Linked DNA regions of Prochlorococcus marinus XMU1411. The protein of the gene in region 2 interacts with the protein of the main gene of each other region in a pairwise test. Links are inferred from orthologs where the notes say so. Each region holds a gene or a part of one and is shown on either strand. Other genes may lie near its edges.

Region 1 (8,047 bases), on a different replicon or contig from region 2:
CATTTCATTAAGTTTATAAGGTTTCCCTCTTACAACCGGTATTAACTTAGCCAATTTATCAGCCTCTCCATAAGGTATATCTAGAACTCTTGCGACATCTTTTAAAACCGCCTTTGAGGTCATTTTATTGAAAGTAATTATTTGCGCAACTTTATCCTCTCCATAACGATTAGTAACATAATCAATAACTTCATTTCTCCTATCAATACAAAAGTCGGTGTCAATATCTGGCATAGACTTTCTTGCTGGATTTAAAAATCTCTCAAACAATAATCCATGCTCAACAGGATCTATGTTTGTGATTTGAAGGGCATAAGCTACTAGTGAGCCTGCTGCAGAGCCTCTACCTGGCCCTACGGGGATAGAGTTATCTCTAGCAAATTTGATGTAATCCCAAACAACCAAAAAATAATCTGGAAAACCCATATTTTTTATAATTTTTAATTCAGTAGATAGTCTTTTTTTATAGCTCTCATCAACTTCTGTAAAATCATTCTTTTTAAGTCTTTTTAAAAGACCTTCATTAGATAATTGTGCTAGGAATGAAAATGAATCTGTATCTTCGTTAAGAGGGAATTTTGGCATTCTATAATTACCAAACAAATCAAATACTTCAACCTTTTGAGAAATTTCTACTGTATTGTTCACCGCTTCATTAATTGATTCATCATCAATATGATCTTTAAAGAGTTCAAGCATTTCATATTCACTTTTTATATATTCTGTACCGGTATATCTCAATCTTTTTTCATCACTTATTAGTTTTCCTGTTAAAACGCAAAGCAAAGCATCATGTGCTTCAACATCCATATTTGATAAATAGTGCGCGTCATTGGTAGCGATGACTTTTATTTGGTGCTTCTTCCCAATTTTTATTAATTCAACGTTAACAATTCTATCTTCGATAGAGCCGTGATCTTGTATTTCTAGATAAAAATCATCTGTAAATAATTTTTTATACCAAAGTGCTATATCCTCGGCTACATCTAATCTACCTTTTAAGATAGCCTGAGGTATCTCTCCACCAAGACAAGCTGTGGAAACTATTAGACCATCACTATATTTACTTAAAAGAGATTTATCAATACATGGTCTAGAAAAAATGCCTCGACCTCTCATCCCATTTAGGTGACTAATTGTTGTTAACTTTACTAGATTCTTATAACCAGTATAATTTTTTGCTAACACTACCAAATGATATCTTTTTTCTTTTTTAGGTTGAGGATCATCAATAGAACCATTAATTACGTACATTTCATTACCAATAATTGGTTTTATGCCTTTCTCTTTACACTTCTTGACCAAATCGAGAACACCATACATTACTCCATGATCAGTAAGAGCTATAGATTCCATTCCAAGATCGGAAGCTCTATCTACAATTTTTGAAATTTGACTGGCTCCATCAAGTAAGCTGTAGTCACTATGATTATGAAGCGGAACAAAACCCATATTCAAATAATTTATATATATAAGATAGAGAAAATTTCTAAAAGATCTATACTTTGTGATTACAAATTAATTATTAATACAAATTTAGAATAAAGGTCTCTTCTTAATTACCTGAGCATCAATTTCAAAGATATTTGCAGCATTCAATATTCTATTTTCTTCTAATACATTGCCTATTAATTGCATTCCTATAGGTAATCCTTTAGTATCAAAACCGCAGGGAATACTGATTGCTGGAAGTCCAGCTAAATTAACAGGAACAGTTAATAGATCAGACAAATACATAGAAAGTGGGTCATTTACGAAATCACCCTTCAAAAAAGCTGTAGTAGGACAAGTTGGGGTTAATAGAATATCTACTTTTTTAAAAGCAATATCAAAATCTCTTCTTATTAATGTCCTAACTTTTTGTGCCTTTTTGTAATAGGCATCACTGTATCCAGCTGACAAAGCATAAGTTCCTATCAAAATTCTTCTTTGCACTTCATCTCCAAATCCTTCAGCTCTACTTTTTGATGTCATATCAATAAGATTTGTACCCTTGCTTGATCTGTAGCCATATTTAACTCCGTCGTATCTAGCTAAATTTGCGGAGGCTTCAGAAGGTGCAATGACATAATATGTCGCGATACCGTCGTTAAATCTAGGACATTCAACTTCAATAACTTCAGCTCCTAAAGTTTTGAATCTCTCAACTCCAGAAAGAACAGATTCCTTAACTTCAGGATTGAGCCCTTTATGTTCAAAACATTCTTTAATAATTCCAATCTTTAGACCTTTTATAGATTTATTTAAATCAGTCAAATAATTCGGCACTGGTTTATCAAGACATGTTGAGTCAAAAGGGTCTTTACCAGATATTGAATAAAGAATTTCAGCAGCATCTGAAACAGTATTAGTAATTGGACCAATTTGATCAAGAGAGCTAGCAAATGCAACCAATCCCCATCTGCTTACTCTGCCATAAGTAGGCTTAAGACCTACAACACCACAAAAAGAAGCTGGCTGCCTTATTGATCCTCCTGTGTCAGAACCTATAGCTGCCGCACAAAATCCAGCTGCAACTGAAGCAGCACTTCCGCCTGAGCTTCCTCCTGGAACTCTATTAATATCCCAAGGGTTTGAAGTGACGCCAAATACAGAAGTTTCAGTCGAACTACCCATTGCAAATTCATCTAAATTTGTCTTTCCTAAACAAATTCCACCTGAAGACCATAATTTACTTGAAGCTGTAGATTCATAAGGTGCAACAAAACTTTTTAGCATTTTGCTTGCACAAGTGGTTACAACTCCTTTAGTGCAAATATTATCCTTTATTGCTATTGGAATGCCCGCAAGAGGAGGAAGTTTTTCTTTATTTTGAATTAATTTGTCTATATTATCTGCTTGTGCAAGTGCATTATCTTTTGTAATACAAATATATGAGTTAACTTCAGGATCTTTATGATCTATCTTGGCAAAAATATCATTAACTAATTCCTTAACAGAAGCATTATTGTTAAAAATTTCTTTTCTTAAAGAATTAAAATTCATTACTTAATTTTTTTTAAAATTAAATTTATCAGACAGTTAATGGTTCTTCTTTTTTGCAGCGAACCAAACTATGTTTTATATTTTTAAAACCTTCATCTGAAAGATCATTAATAAAAGAAGACATATTTTCTTTTAAACTACGTTTAGTAATAAATGGGCCAAACCAGTAGGTGCCATTAGGTTTTTCTGTCTCAATTTTAGCCCACCAAGCTAATCCGAGTTTGTTTCCAAAGTTTCTAATCAATTTTTTTGGCCTACTAAACCACAATTCTTGTTAAATTCTATACAATTTTGTAGTGAAAATTCAATAATTTTTTATTAATCACATAAATATATTGAAACAACAACATTAAGAGGTCATTAATAACAGTGATTATTAATAACTATATTATTTGCAGGTCAAATGAAATAGTGATATAGCGGCCGCCACGGAGGCATTTAAACTTGAAGTCTTACCTTTTAGAGGAATGCTTAAATGATAATCACATTTTTTTTGAGTAAGTAAAGAAATACCTTTATCTTCAGAGCCGACTATAACTACCAAGGGTGCTTTTTCTAAAAAATTTGAGATAGATAATTGACCATCTCCAGATAAGCCTACAATAAGAAAACCATTTTTCTTAAGCTCCTCTAGTGCTCTATTCAAGTTAACAACTCTACTAACTTGCAAGTGTTCTAAGGCTCCTGCAGCTACTTTGGCGACTGTTCCCGTCAATCCAGCTGATCTTCTCTGAGGAATAATAATGCCTTTACAATCAAATGCTTCTGCAGATCTTATAATCGCACCAACATTATGTGGATCAGTTATACCGTCTAATGCTAGTAGTATGGGATTTGCACAGTTGTGTTTAGAAAAATCGATTAATTGTTCTAGGGATATTGTTTTAGAGCATGCTAACTGCAATACAACGCCTTGATGTGAAGCACCATAAGTTAGTTGCGAAAGCCTGTTCCAAGAAACTTCTTCAATAAGAACTCCTTTTGATTTAAGGTTCTTAAGCAAAATATAGAATTTGTCAGAGGAAAAGATTTCCGAAGTACACCAAATCCTATTAATCGCTCTTTCACTACAAAGAGCCTCATAAACAGAATGTTTACCCCATATCCAATCATCAAAATTTCTTTTATTAGTAAAGTCTTGTTGAATTTCAGGGTTTTTATTAGAAAATTCTGAATTAGATTTAAATATTGGTTTTCTTTTATTTGAAGATGAAAAAATATTATTTTTTTCATTTTTATTTAAATTATCAACATTATTATTTTTAAAAGAATTCTTCAAAAATCTTTCATTTTTTTCTGAACGATTTTTATTTTTTGAGTAAGAACCAAAATCAGAATTTTTTTTGTTATTTTTATTATTTTTTCCGAGAAAAAATTTTTTTGAGGAGTTTTTCATAGGATTAATTCATTTTTAGTTCTAAATATTCAAAAAGTGTTGATAATCTTTGAGGATCTTTTAAAAATAGCCAACCAATGAGAGTTTCAAAACCAGTTGCTCTAGAGTATATGGTAGGGTCTGAAGACTTTGGATATCTCTTTGTTTTATTTCTAGCACGCCTAATTAGATCAATTTCATTTAAATTTAATAAATGTTCAATTTGACTTAATGATTCTGCCTGTGATTTTGCTTTTACTTCATTTACTACAGATAAATGGAGATCTTTTGATTTTAAAGGGAAATGAACATGCCTAAGTCTTTGATGAAGCTCCCATACTGAATCTCCAAGCCAAGCAAGTTGGATAACGCCTATATCTTCGGGTGATCCATAAGGAGACAAGTTTTGAATCCAATAATTCAATTCTTTAAATAATTTAATGCATCTTCAAGACTTGACTTCAAGTTAAGAAAATCTCCCAAACGAACAAGTTTAATTGTTTGGGCCACTCTCGAATTGCCAACTACAGAGAAGCCAAGATTAGACTTCTTACATTCTTTAGCAGTTTGAACAAGAGCTCCAAGACCAGAGGAATCTAAAAAATCTATTTTTGCAAGATCAATAACGAATGGAAGTTCATTTTTTAAATTATTAGTAACAAAAGTCTTAAATTGTTTTTCTGAAAAAGCATCAAGTTGGCCCTTAAAAGAAAAAACAATAATGTTTGTTTTAACCTCAAGGTTTCCTCTTAAAGAAACCGTTAACTTCTGGAAATCTTCTATGATCTAATACCTCCAAAAAATTAATATATCAAATGTAATTATCAAATCAAAAGAAAACAATATGTCAACATCTTTCTAACATTAGAGAAACAAATTTTTTAAATAAATAATCTGAATCATGTGGTCCAGGTCCTGCTTCTGGATGATATTGCACACTAAATATTGGCTTATTATTAACCTCTAGGCCAGCCACAGTATTATCATTAAGGTTGTAGTGAGTTATTCTAACTATATCTTTTGAGAGAGAATTAGGATCAATAGCGAAACCATGATTTTGACTAGTTATCTCAATTTTATTATTTTCACCACAAGGGTGATTTAAACCGCGATGTCCAAAAGGTAATTTATAAGTTGAACCTCCTAATGCTAATCCAAATATTTGGTGACCAAGGCAAATACCAAACATAGGTATTTCGCCATATTCAATAAGTGATTTTGCTAATTCTATACCTTCTAAAACAGAAGAAGGATCCCCTGGACCATTTGAGAAGAATATACCGTCCGGCTTGTTAGACAGAACATCTTTGAGAGAAGATCGAGAAGGTAAAACCAAAACTTCACATCCATGAGATACAAGTCTATTTAAAATTGAATTTTTAATTCCAAAATCAATTGCAACTATTTTTAATTTTTTAGACGATTCAGCATATCTTTTTCTTAAATCAAAAATTGTTTGCGTATGACTGTTCCATAAATATTGTTCCTTTGCTGAAACTACTTTTGATAAATTTAAACCCTCCATCATTGGCGTATCATTAATTATCTTTAAACAACTTTCATCAGTTTTATCTAAAGAGGTAATAACTCCATTCATCGCACCATTAGATCTTAAAATTTTAACAAGAGCCCTTGTATCAATTCCATAAAGACCTATGATTTTCTTCTCAACTAACCATTGATCAAAACTCTTTTTAGATCTCCAATTGCTGTTATTGGATGAAAAATTTCTAACAATTATACCTTTAACATTAATATTAGATTCTGAATCTTCAAAATTAATACCAGTATTGCCAATCTCTGGATAAGTGAATGTTAATATCTGCCCGTAATAACTTGGATCAGTAATAACTTCTTGATATCCGGTCATTCCAGTATTAAAAACTATTTCACCAATGGCTGTACCAGAAGCACCGAAAAAGAATCCTGGAAAAACAATTCCATTACTTAAAACTAATTTCGCATTTTTCTTATATGGATTAATCATCAATATGAAATTAATTAATTTGTAGATAAATAATTTTTTAAAAGTAAAAACTTTTTCCAAGGATCTCCTTGATAAATCGAAAATAAAGCTTTATTAAATCCTTCATTTAAATCATCCTCAATCCCTGCTGCCCAAAGAACTAAAGCAGCATTCAAGGCAACAACATCAATATGAGATTTTTGACCAGAACCACTTAAAACAGATTTTAATATTGCCTCACTAGACTCAAAATCAGAAACTACAAGCTTTTCATTAGAAATATTTTCATGGTTAAAATCTGAAATATTTATTTCTGAAAACCTTAACTCTCCATTTTCAACAAACACTAACTTATTTTCTCCTTGAAGCGATGCCTCATCAAGGCCTCCAGACCCATGAACGACTATTGCTCTATTCATCCCCATTTTTAAAAGAGCGCTTCCCATAGGTTTTAAAAGATCCTCAGAAGCAACACCCAAAACTTGCGCATTGGGTCTTAAAGGATTTACCAATGGTCCGAGTTGATTGAATACTGTCCTTATTCCAAGGGTCTTTCTTAAAGGAGCAAGTTTTATTAAAGATTTATGCCAGATAGGTGCGAACAAAAAAGTTATTCCAATTTCACTTACGGCTGTTATTACTTTTTCTAATGAGCAATTTAAATTCAAACCAAGTTTTAACAAAACATCAGCAGAGCCAACTTTCCCGCTAGCACTTTTATTTCCGTGTTTTGCAATTTTTACCCCACAAGATGCAGCTACAAATGCTACTGCAGTTGAAATATTAAATGTATTTGCTCCATCCCCTCCTGTTCCACAAGTATCTACCAAATACAAATTTGGTCTTGCTACTGGCAATTCACAAACATTTAAAAGTTCCTCAGCCATAGAACTTAATTCCACTCCTGTAGAGCTCTTAGCTCTCAAAGCACTTAAAAAGGCTCCTGTTTCAACATCTGAAATTTCATCATTAAGCCATCTTTGCATTAAAGATCTAGAAGTTAAATCATCAAGATTCCTTCCCTCTAACAAATTATTTAGGATTTCAGCGTTTGATAGATTAGAAGTCATTTATTTATTGAAGAAAAATTATAAAGATAAAATTCAATTTGAGGTATCAAAACCTGAGCCAACTAAGTCTTTATTTGTATTAGAAGGCCTGAAGCTTTTTGACCAAATATTTTTTGTTTTTGAAAAAAGTTCGATCTTAGTAATTTTCCAAAATTTTAAAATTTTTTCAATATCATTTTTAATTTCAATTTCTCCAGGGAAATTGGTATAACGATTTATTAATCTAGCTAGATTTATATAGTCAAGATCTTCTGGTGTATTTTTAGTGATAAGGGAATCTATAATGCTCTTGTCGGTTTCATGTAAAGGATGAGTTTGTTCGTTACCCATAAATAAATACTGAATCATTTATAAAATTAGCTCACATATCTAAAAATGAAACATTATCTTAATCATATGGGCAAAATAAAATGAAAAATTTAAAATTAAAAGTTATATCTAAATACCTAAGACCATATAAAAAAGAATTTATATATGGATCTTTAGCTCTATTGGTAGTAAATATTTTAAGTGTTGTAATACCATTAGAAGTAAAAAATATAATTGACCAATTACAAAATGGGTTTTCTTCAGATTTTGTTATTTCTAAATCTTTATGGTTAATATTTCTAGCAACTTGTATGGGTTTAATAAGATTATTTTCCAGACAGA
Region 2 (8,072 bases):
TGAAACATTAAGTGAGAATAAACTAGCGACAATATCAAGTTTAAAAGCCTCTAATGATGTCGACCTTGTCAGATCCTATTTAAGGGATATCGGCAGAGTTCCACTTCTTTCTCATGAGCAGGAAATTACGCTTGGAAGACAGGTGCAAGAATATATGCAAGTCGAAAGAGCAGAATTAGAAATTATTGAATTAACAGGAGATAAACCAACTATAGAGGAATTATCAAATAAATTAAATTTATCTACTTCCGTAATCAAAAAAAGATTGAGAGCTGGTCAGAGGGCTAAAGAACGGATGGTCGCAGCTAATTTAAGATTAGTGGTTAGTGTTGCAAAAAAATATACAAAAAGAAACATGGAATTATTAGATTTAATACAAGAAGGAACTATAGGATTAGTAAGGGGTGTAGAAAAATTTGATCCCGCAAGAGGTTATAAGTTTTCTACATATGCATACTGGTGGATTAGACAAGGTATTACTAGAGCAATAGCGGAAAAAAGCAGGGCAATAAGGTTACCAATTCACATAACCGAGATGTTAAATAAATTAAAAAAAGGTCAAAGAGAGTTGAGTCAAGAAATGTCTAGGACTCCTACAGTTAGTGAACTTGCTAAATATGTAGAGCTTCCTGAAGATGATGTAAAAGATTTGATGTGCAAGGCAGGGCAGCCAGTTAGTCTTGAAACAAAAGTTGGAGATGGTGAAGATACTGTCTTATTAGATTTACTAGCAGGTGGTGAGGACTTGCCAGACGAACAGATAGAGATGGATTGTATGAGAGGAGATCTTCATTCTCTTTTGCATCAATTACCAGATCTCCAATGTAGAGTTTTAAGAATGAGATATGGGATGGATGGTGATGAACCAATGTCTCTTACAGGTATAGGTAGGGTACTTGGAATAAGTAGGGACCGAGTTAGAAATCTAGAAAGAGATGGACTCAGAGGTTTGAGAAGACTTAGTGATAACGTAGAAGCCTATTTTGTTTCTTGAATAAATTCAAGAATTAACTGATTTGTTTTTTCAGGTTCTTCATCGTGCGGACAATGTCCAGCACCTTCGATAATATCTAACCGCTTTATATTCGTGAATTTTTTCTTCCACTCTTTAGCTTCACCTAAGGATTCCCAAGGATCTTTTTCTCCCCAAATCAATTGGATGGGAGGTTCAATTTTATCAAAAAGATCTGTAGCGAGATAGTCATCAAATAAGTTAATAAAGCCACGAAATGCTTCTTTGGAGTTTTGTCTTTGTGAGGGTTGATATAATATTTCAATTAACTCTTCATCGATATTTTTTTTGGACGGGTAAGCTTGTTCAAGTATTTTCTTAATAACTTTTGGATTGGCAGCTCTCGTAAAAAGTGTGTTACTAATTATTCTTTGTCTTACTATCGTTTTAAGAACGGGTCTAAGTAGATTCATTAATATATCACTTTTTTTTAAACGTTTATCATCCATAGTTCTTTGTGCGCAATCAATCAAAATCACTCCCTTACATTTATCTTTGAGAATTTCAGCAGCTTTCAATGCAATAACACCACCAATTGAGTTTCCAACTAAGTAAATAGGAGATTTTATTACCTCTTCACAAAATGCTGATATCTGACTACCCCATAAGTCAAATGAATATTTAATTGAGTTTTCTTTATCAGCTTCGTAATTTAATAAAGCACTAGGCTGACTGCTTTCTCCAAATCCTAATAAGTCAATTGCGTAGCAGTTAGAAAATTTACCAAGAAAATCTTGATTATGTCTCCAGTGGTTTTTTGATGCTCCAAATCCATGAACTAATAAAATTTTAATATTTTTTTCAGAAGTAGATTCTTTTGATAAAGACCATGAAATTTCCCAATTTTTCCACTTCCAAGTTTCAGATTTATTTAAAGACACGATGAATATGTTTTTAATTAAACTTTAATTCAAAAAAAAATTATTCGTTTTTAATAAATTATTCTTAGTTAAGTAAAATAGTTCATTTTATGAAAAGGAAAAAGGTCATATGCATTGGAGAGGCTTTAATAGACAGAATCAGAAATAAATCAAATCAAGGATTTACAGATTTTTTGGGAGGTGCTCCAGCTAATGTTGCTTGTGCATTAAGAAAATTAAAAATAGATTCAACATTTATAGGAAGTTTGGGGAGTGATGATTATGGAAAAAAATTTATTAGGCAATTTAATGAATTGGAAGTTAATTTAGATTTCTTGCAATTATATGATGATTCATCTACTCGCTTGGTTAATGTAGATAGAGATCAATTTGGAGATCGTTTTTTTTCAGGCTTTGAGGAAAGTTCTCATTCATTCTTTGCAGACGAAGTTCTTAGTAAGAAATTAATCGAAAAAGAAATTTTAAATTTGCAGAAATCTTTTCTAGAAACAAAATATTTGGTTACAGGAACGATCTTGTTATCATCACCAATATCAGCAGAGACTATTTTTTTTCTTATTGAACAGGCTAAAAAATTGGAAGTCAAAGTAGTTATTGATTTGAATTGGAGAGAGGTCTTTTGGGATCATTCAAGTTTTTCATCAGAAATTAGTAAAGCGGCTAGAGTTAATTTAATCAAGAAATTTTTAAATCATGCTAATGTTTTAAAACTTGCTAAGGAAGAAGCAACTTTATTTTTTGAGGATGAAAATCCCTTACTAATTTCTCAACAATTGTCTAATAGACCAGATGTAATAATAACTGATGGGGAACATCCCGTTTCTTGGTATATCAGTGGATTGCAGGGAATTACCGAAACCCCTACTTCACAAAAAATTGTTGATACAACTGGGGCAGGAGATGCTTTTCTAGCTGGCTTAATTTCAAAATTAATTTCTTCTGGCTACCCTTCAAATAAACTAGAGACAGAAGATTGCATTAAGTTTGCAGGTGTTTGTGGATTATTAACTTGTCTTGGTGAAGGTGCTATCGAGCCACAGCCCGATTATGAGAAGGTTAACAAATTTCTGGGATCTCTTATTTCGTAGTTTCTTCCATATTTATTTGCGTAACTAATTTTTATTTTCCAGAAATTATCAATAACTGGTTCTATTAATTCTGGCCATTCAATAACTAAAATAGCTCGTCTTTGTATGGCCTCTTCTTCTTCTGAAAAAAAAACTTCTTTTGCTGAAGAAACATTTTCTAACCTGTATAAATCAAGGTGAATTAGTGGAATTTTTCCAGAGTTATAGTGATGCGATAAAGCAAATGTAGGGCTTGTAATTTCCTCAGAGATTGACAAGCCTTTAGCAATCCCTTGAACAAATGAAGTTTTCCCAGCTCCAATTGGACCCTGTAATAAAACAATTGATTGAGGATTTAATTTGTGTGACAGTTTTTTTCCTAAATTTAAAGTCTCTTTTAAATTCTCAACAAACACAAAATTACACAAAAATCATTTATAGTTTAATAGAAAAAGTATTTACACGATATGGTAATCGCAAATTCAGTTAAAACCTCTACACCTAATTACGTAATTTCTGATATCTCTTTATCAGATTTTGGTCGTAAAGAAATTAAAATTGCCGAAACTGAAATGCCAGGATTAATGGCGCTTAGAGATAAATATCAATCTGAAAAGCCACTAAAAGGTGCAAAAATAGCTGGAAGTCTTCATATGACTATTCAGACTGCAGTATTAATAGAAACTCTTGTTGATCTTGGCGCAGAAGTGAAATGGGCTTCATGCAATATTTTTTCAACTCAAGATCATGCTGCCGCAGCTATCGCAGATCAAGGAATTTCTGTATATGCAAAAAAAGGTGAGACACTTGATGAATATTGGCAATATACACATTACATTCTTGATTGGGGATCCGACTCACCGAATATGATTCTTGATGATGGGGGAGATGCAACTGGCTTATTGATACTTGGCAGTAAAGCAGAAAAAGATTTATCTGTTTTAGATAATCCCGGTAACGAAGAAGAAATTGCTTTATTCAAATCTATAAAATCTAAGTTGGAAAATGATAGTAACTTTTATTCTAGAATTAAGAGCAATATTATTGGTGTCACTGAAGAAACTACAACGGGAGTCGCAAGACTTTATCAACTGCAAAAGCAAAATGCTCTACCTTTCCCTGCAATTAACGTTAATGATTCAGTAACTAAGAGCAAATTCGATAATTTATATGGCTGCCGAGAATCTCTAGTTGACAGCATCAAGCGTGCCACTGATGTGATGATTGCTGGGAAGGTTGCTTTAGTAATCGGTTTTGGAGATGTAGGTAAAGGATCAGCCCAGTCTCTAAGAGGACTTGGTGCAATTGTAAAAGTTGCTGAAGTTGATCCAATTTGTGCTCTTCAAGCTGCCATGGAAGGTTTCAGCGTTGTTACATTAGACGATGTTGTGCAGGATATAGACATATTTGTTACGGCAACTGGGAACTATCAGGTAATAACAAACGAAAATCTTGTCAAGATGAAGAATGAGGCCATCGTTTGTAATATTGGCCATTTCGATAATGAAATTGATGTGGCATCATTGAAAGATTATCCATGGGAAAATATTAAGCCGCAGGTTGATCACATAACTTTACCGAGTGGCAATAAAATAATCCTTTTAGCTGAAGGTAGACTAGTTAACTTGGGTTGTGCCACTGGACATCCAAGTTTTGTTATGAGTAATTCTTTTACTAATCAAGTCCTAGCTCAAATTGAACTTTTCAATAAGTCAGAAAACTATTCTAAGGAGGTTTATGTTTTACCAAAACATTTAGATGAAATGGTAGCTAGATTACATCTCGATAAAATTGGTGCAAAATTAACAAAATTAACCAAAGAACAAGCTGATTATATTAATGTTTCTATTGAAGGACCTTATAAACCAGATCTTTATAGATATTAAGTTTGAGCCTTATTTTTTTAAATTTTCTTACTTCAATCCCCGACTACATTAGTTTGGCTGTAGAAAAGAATTCAATAATTGCATACCTCACTATTTGTTTGGCTATGTTTTTAGAAAATATAATACCTCCAATACCTTCGGAAATTATTATGCCTTTGGGAGGGTTTTTCGTCTATCAACAAAAATTAAATTTTTATATTTTAGTTTTTTGGGGATTACTTGGAACTATTTTTGGATCATTGCCTTGGTATTATCTAGGAAGATTAGTAAATGAAAAAAGACTTTCAAATTTTCTAGATAAACAAGGAAAATATTTGGGTATTTCTTCTAATGATTTAATTAAAAGTAAAAGGTGGTTTGATAAATACGGAGTTTCTTTAGTTTTTTGGGGCAGATTAGTACCAGGTATAAGAACTTTGATTTCAGTTCCCGCTGGCATAGAACTTATGCCATTAAGAAAATTTTTGATTTGGACTTCATTTGGTAGCTTGATATGGGTAGCGCTTCTCACTTATGCAGGTTATTTATTTGGTGAAAATTATCCAATAATTGAAATTTACTTAGATCAAATCAAATATGTTGTAAAGCCAATTTTAATTTTAATTTTCTTATATTTTTTTATAAAACTTCTTATTAGATTTATTAAAAAATATAGAGACTAGAAAGGGATTTCACTAGAGTTACTGCTGTTAGAATATTGATTATTTTCAGACTCTTTTTTCGAGCTTAGCAAGTTTAATCTATCTACTCTAACAACCGGTTTGTATCTATCTTCCCCAGTATTTTTATCTTTCCAACTATCAATTTTAAAGCTTCCTGTTATTCCAATTAAGGACCCTTTTCTTACGTAATCTGCTGCTATTTGGGCTTGCTTGCCCCATATTTCTAAATTGAACCAGTCTGGCTCTTCATCTCTGCTTCTTCTGTTCACAGCAAGAGTGAAATTGGCTACGATACTGCCTGATTCAAAATATCTTACATCTGGTTCTCTACCAGCTCTACCAACTAGGTTAATAGTGTTAATTTCCATAATTTTTTTTTTTAATACTACTCATATTTCCAGATTCTGCTTAAGTTTTGCGTGCTAATCATAACTAAACAGGCGAATTGTGAGAGCTTTATAAAAAATAGATATATTATTTATAAAAAGAATTCTTATTGTGATTTTTAACAGATTTAAATTTTCTAGAGACATTGGCATAGATTTGGGAACAGCCAATACTCTTATACACGTATCAGGTAAGGGAGTTGTTTTACAAGAGCCCTCAGTAGTAGCAATGGATTTAGAAGAAGGAGTTCCATTGGCAGTTGGTAAAGAAGCAAAGTTAATGCTTGGCAGAACACCCGGGAATATAAGAGCTGTAAGACCACTAAGAGATGGAGTTATCGCAGATTTTGACGCCGCTGAGCAAATGATAAAAACATTTATTCAAAAATGTAACGAAGGTAAGGGAATAATAGCTCCAAGAATAGTTATTGGTATTCCAAGTGGAGTTACCAGTGTTGAGCGAAGAGCTGTAAGAGAAGCTGGATTAGCAGGAGCTAGAGAAGTTCACTTAATTGATGAACCTGTTGCGGCGGCAATAGGCGCATCATTACCAGTAACTGAGCCAGTTGGAACTATGATCGTTGATATTGGCGGTGGCACCACTGAGGTAGCAGTATTGAGTTTGGGTGGGACTGTATTAAGTGAATCGGTTCGAATAGCTGGCGATGAAATCAATGAATCAATTGCTTCATATCTTAAGAAAGTTCATAATTTAGTTGTTGGAGAGAGAACTGCTGAAGATATTAAGATCAAAATTGGATCTGCATTTCCAGATGATGAATTTGATAAAACTTCTTTGGAGGTAAGAGGCTTACATCTTTTATCTGGTCTTCCAAGGTCAATAACTTTGACATCAGGAGAAATAAGAGAAGCTATGGCTGATCCACTTAGCAAAATAGTTGAAGCTGTGAAAAGAACTTTAGAGAGAACCCCACCTGAACTTGCTGCAGATATTGTGGATAGGGGCATTATGCTAGCTGGTGGTGGAGCTTTAGTAAGAGGCATTAATGATTTGGTTAGTGATGAAACGGGAATTTTTACACACATAGCTGAAAACCCACTCTTGTGCGTTGTTAATGGATGTGGAGAGGTTTTAGATGATTTTAAAAAGCTCAAAAGAGTTGTTGATACTCCAGACTTTATAAGGAACGCGATTAGAGATTAATAATATGTTAAAACTCCGACGAATTTCAGCTAGTCGTTGGTGGCATAAAAAGAAAAATTGGATATTGTTTGGAATTTTTCTTTTTTTGATTTTCGTAAGAATATCTAAAGGTTATCTTTATAAAGATTTTTATTATTTTATTTCGAAGCCTTTTTGGCCTGGCCAATTTCAAAAAGAGGTCATTCTTGAGAGCATAAACAATGAAAATTTAATAAAATTTAACTTGCTTAAAAAAGATAATATGAGATTGAGGGAAATGTTATATCTTCAAGGATCATCTAATAATGATGCTATTTCTGCTGCAGTTATTTCTAGAAAAACAGGTAGTTGGTGGAGACAATTGATATTAAATAAAGGTTCAAAAGATGGTGTTAAAATTGGTAGTATTGTTTTGGGGCCGGGTGGATTACTAGGAAGAGTAAATAATACTTCTTTATTGACTTCTTCGGTAACATTATTAACTTCTCCAGAAAGTACAGTAGGGGTATGGGTGGATAGAATTCAACTTAATGGATTACTTATCGGTTCAGGAGATGATTATCCTAATTTAATACTCTATTCAAAAGATGCAAATATAAAAGTAGGAGATTTTGTATCATCCTCTCCCTCAAGTACTTTATTACCTCCAAATATTCCTATTGGTGTTGTCAAATCTATAGAAGAGCCATTTAAAGGAAAAAAAAAGGCAAAAATATTACTTTTAGCAAAACCTCAACTAATTGATTGGGTGCAAATATTAAAAGTAAAAATTGAATGAATAAATTTTTTGCAAAAAATTTGCCTATGTTTTTTTTTATTTTTGTACCAATAATCTTCTTATGGCATCCTAGTTGGCTTGGTTTTTTAGGTATTCAGCCATATTGGCCCTTATTTTGGTTATTGCCTTGGTCAATGATTAATGGATCAATTAATGGACTGATATTTGGGTTATTTTTAGGTCTAATTTTAGATTCTTTAACTTTAGATAATAATTTCACTCAAATACCAGGTTTAATTTTGTGCGGCTTTTTGTT

What was found. The genes of interacting proteins can lie anywhere in the genome.
Region 1: the proteins of tsaE (region 2) and rlmB interact in binary tests that used the Escherichia coli proteins (3 or more experiments, as listed by UniProt). The link is inferred for Prochlorococcus marinus XMU1411 from one-to-one orthologs.

The regions. Positions count from the first base shown.
Region 1 is NZ_JAAORI010000003.1:482,073-490,119, reverse strand. The notes cover bases 2,378-5,150. They hold rlmB (23S rRNA (guanosine(2251)-2'-O)-methyltransferase RlmB), read right to left. Parts: upstream 4,382-5,150; coding sequence 3,374-4,381; downstream 2,378-3,373. Other genes in these bases: HA145_RS04475 (STAS domain-containing protein), read right to left, coding at 4,781-5,143; HA145_RS04480 (ribonuclease III domain-containing protein), read right to left, coding at 4,386-4,784; HA145_RS04490 (DUF1816 domain-containing protein), read right to left, coding at 3,014-3,229; gatA (Asp-tRNA(Asn)/Glu-tRNA(Gln) amidotransferase subunit GatA), read right to left, coding at 2,378-2,985. Outside these bases: HA145_RS04500 (DNA polymerase III subunit alpha), read right to left, coding at 1-1,452; more of gatA, read right to left, coding at 1,537-2,377; carA (glutamine-hydrolyzing carbamoyl-phosphate synthase small subunit), read right to left, coding at 5,208-6,347; trpD (anthranilate phosphoribosyltransferase), read right to left, coding at 6,362-7,396; HA145_RS04460 (DUF3288 family protein), read right to left, coding at 7,430-7,726; HA145_RS04455 (ABC transporter ATP-binding protein), read left to right, coding at 7,807-8,047. UniProt on the Escherichia coli protein: Specifically methylates the ribose of guanosine 2251 in 23S rRNA.
Region 2 is NZ_JAAORI010000006.1:86,549-94,620, reverse strand. What follows is about bases 1,658-4,455. They hold tsaE (tRNA (adenosine(37)-N6)-threonylcarbamoyltransferase complex ATPase subunit type 1 TsaE), read right to left. Parts: upstream 3,377-4,455; coding sequence 2,939-3,376; downstream 1,658-2,938. Other genes in these bases: ahcY (adenosylhomocysteinase), read left to right, coding at 3,428-4,455; HA145_RS09085 (carbohydrate kinase family protein), read left to right, coding at 1,983-2,981; HA145_RS09090 (alpha/beta fold hydrolase), read right to left, coding at 1,658-1,893. Outside these bases: HA145_RS09095 (RpoD/SigA family RNA polymerase sigma factor), read left to right, coding at 1-994; more of HA145_RS09090, read right to left, coding at 979-1,657; more of ahcY, read left to right, coding at 4,456-4,846; HA145_RS09070 (DedA family protein), read left to right, coding at 4,849-5,508; HA145_RS09065 (single-stranded DNA-binding protein), read right to left, coding at 5,505-5,876; HA145_RS09060 (rod shape-determining protein), read left to right, coding at 6,007-7,059; rod shape-determining protein MreC, read left to right, coding at 7,064-7,816; HA145_RS09050 (hypothetical protein), read left to right, coding at 7,813-8,072. UniProt on the Escherichia coli protein: Required for the formation of a threonylcarbamoyl group on adenosine at position 37 (t(6)A37) in tRNAs that read codons beginning with adenine.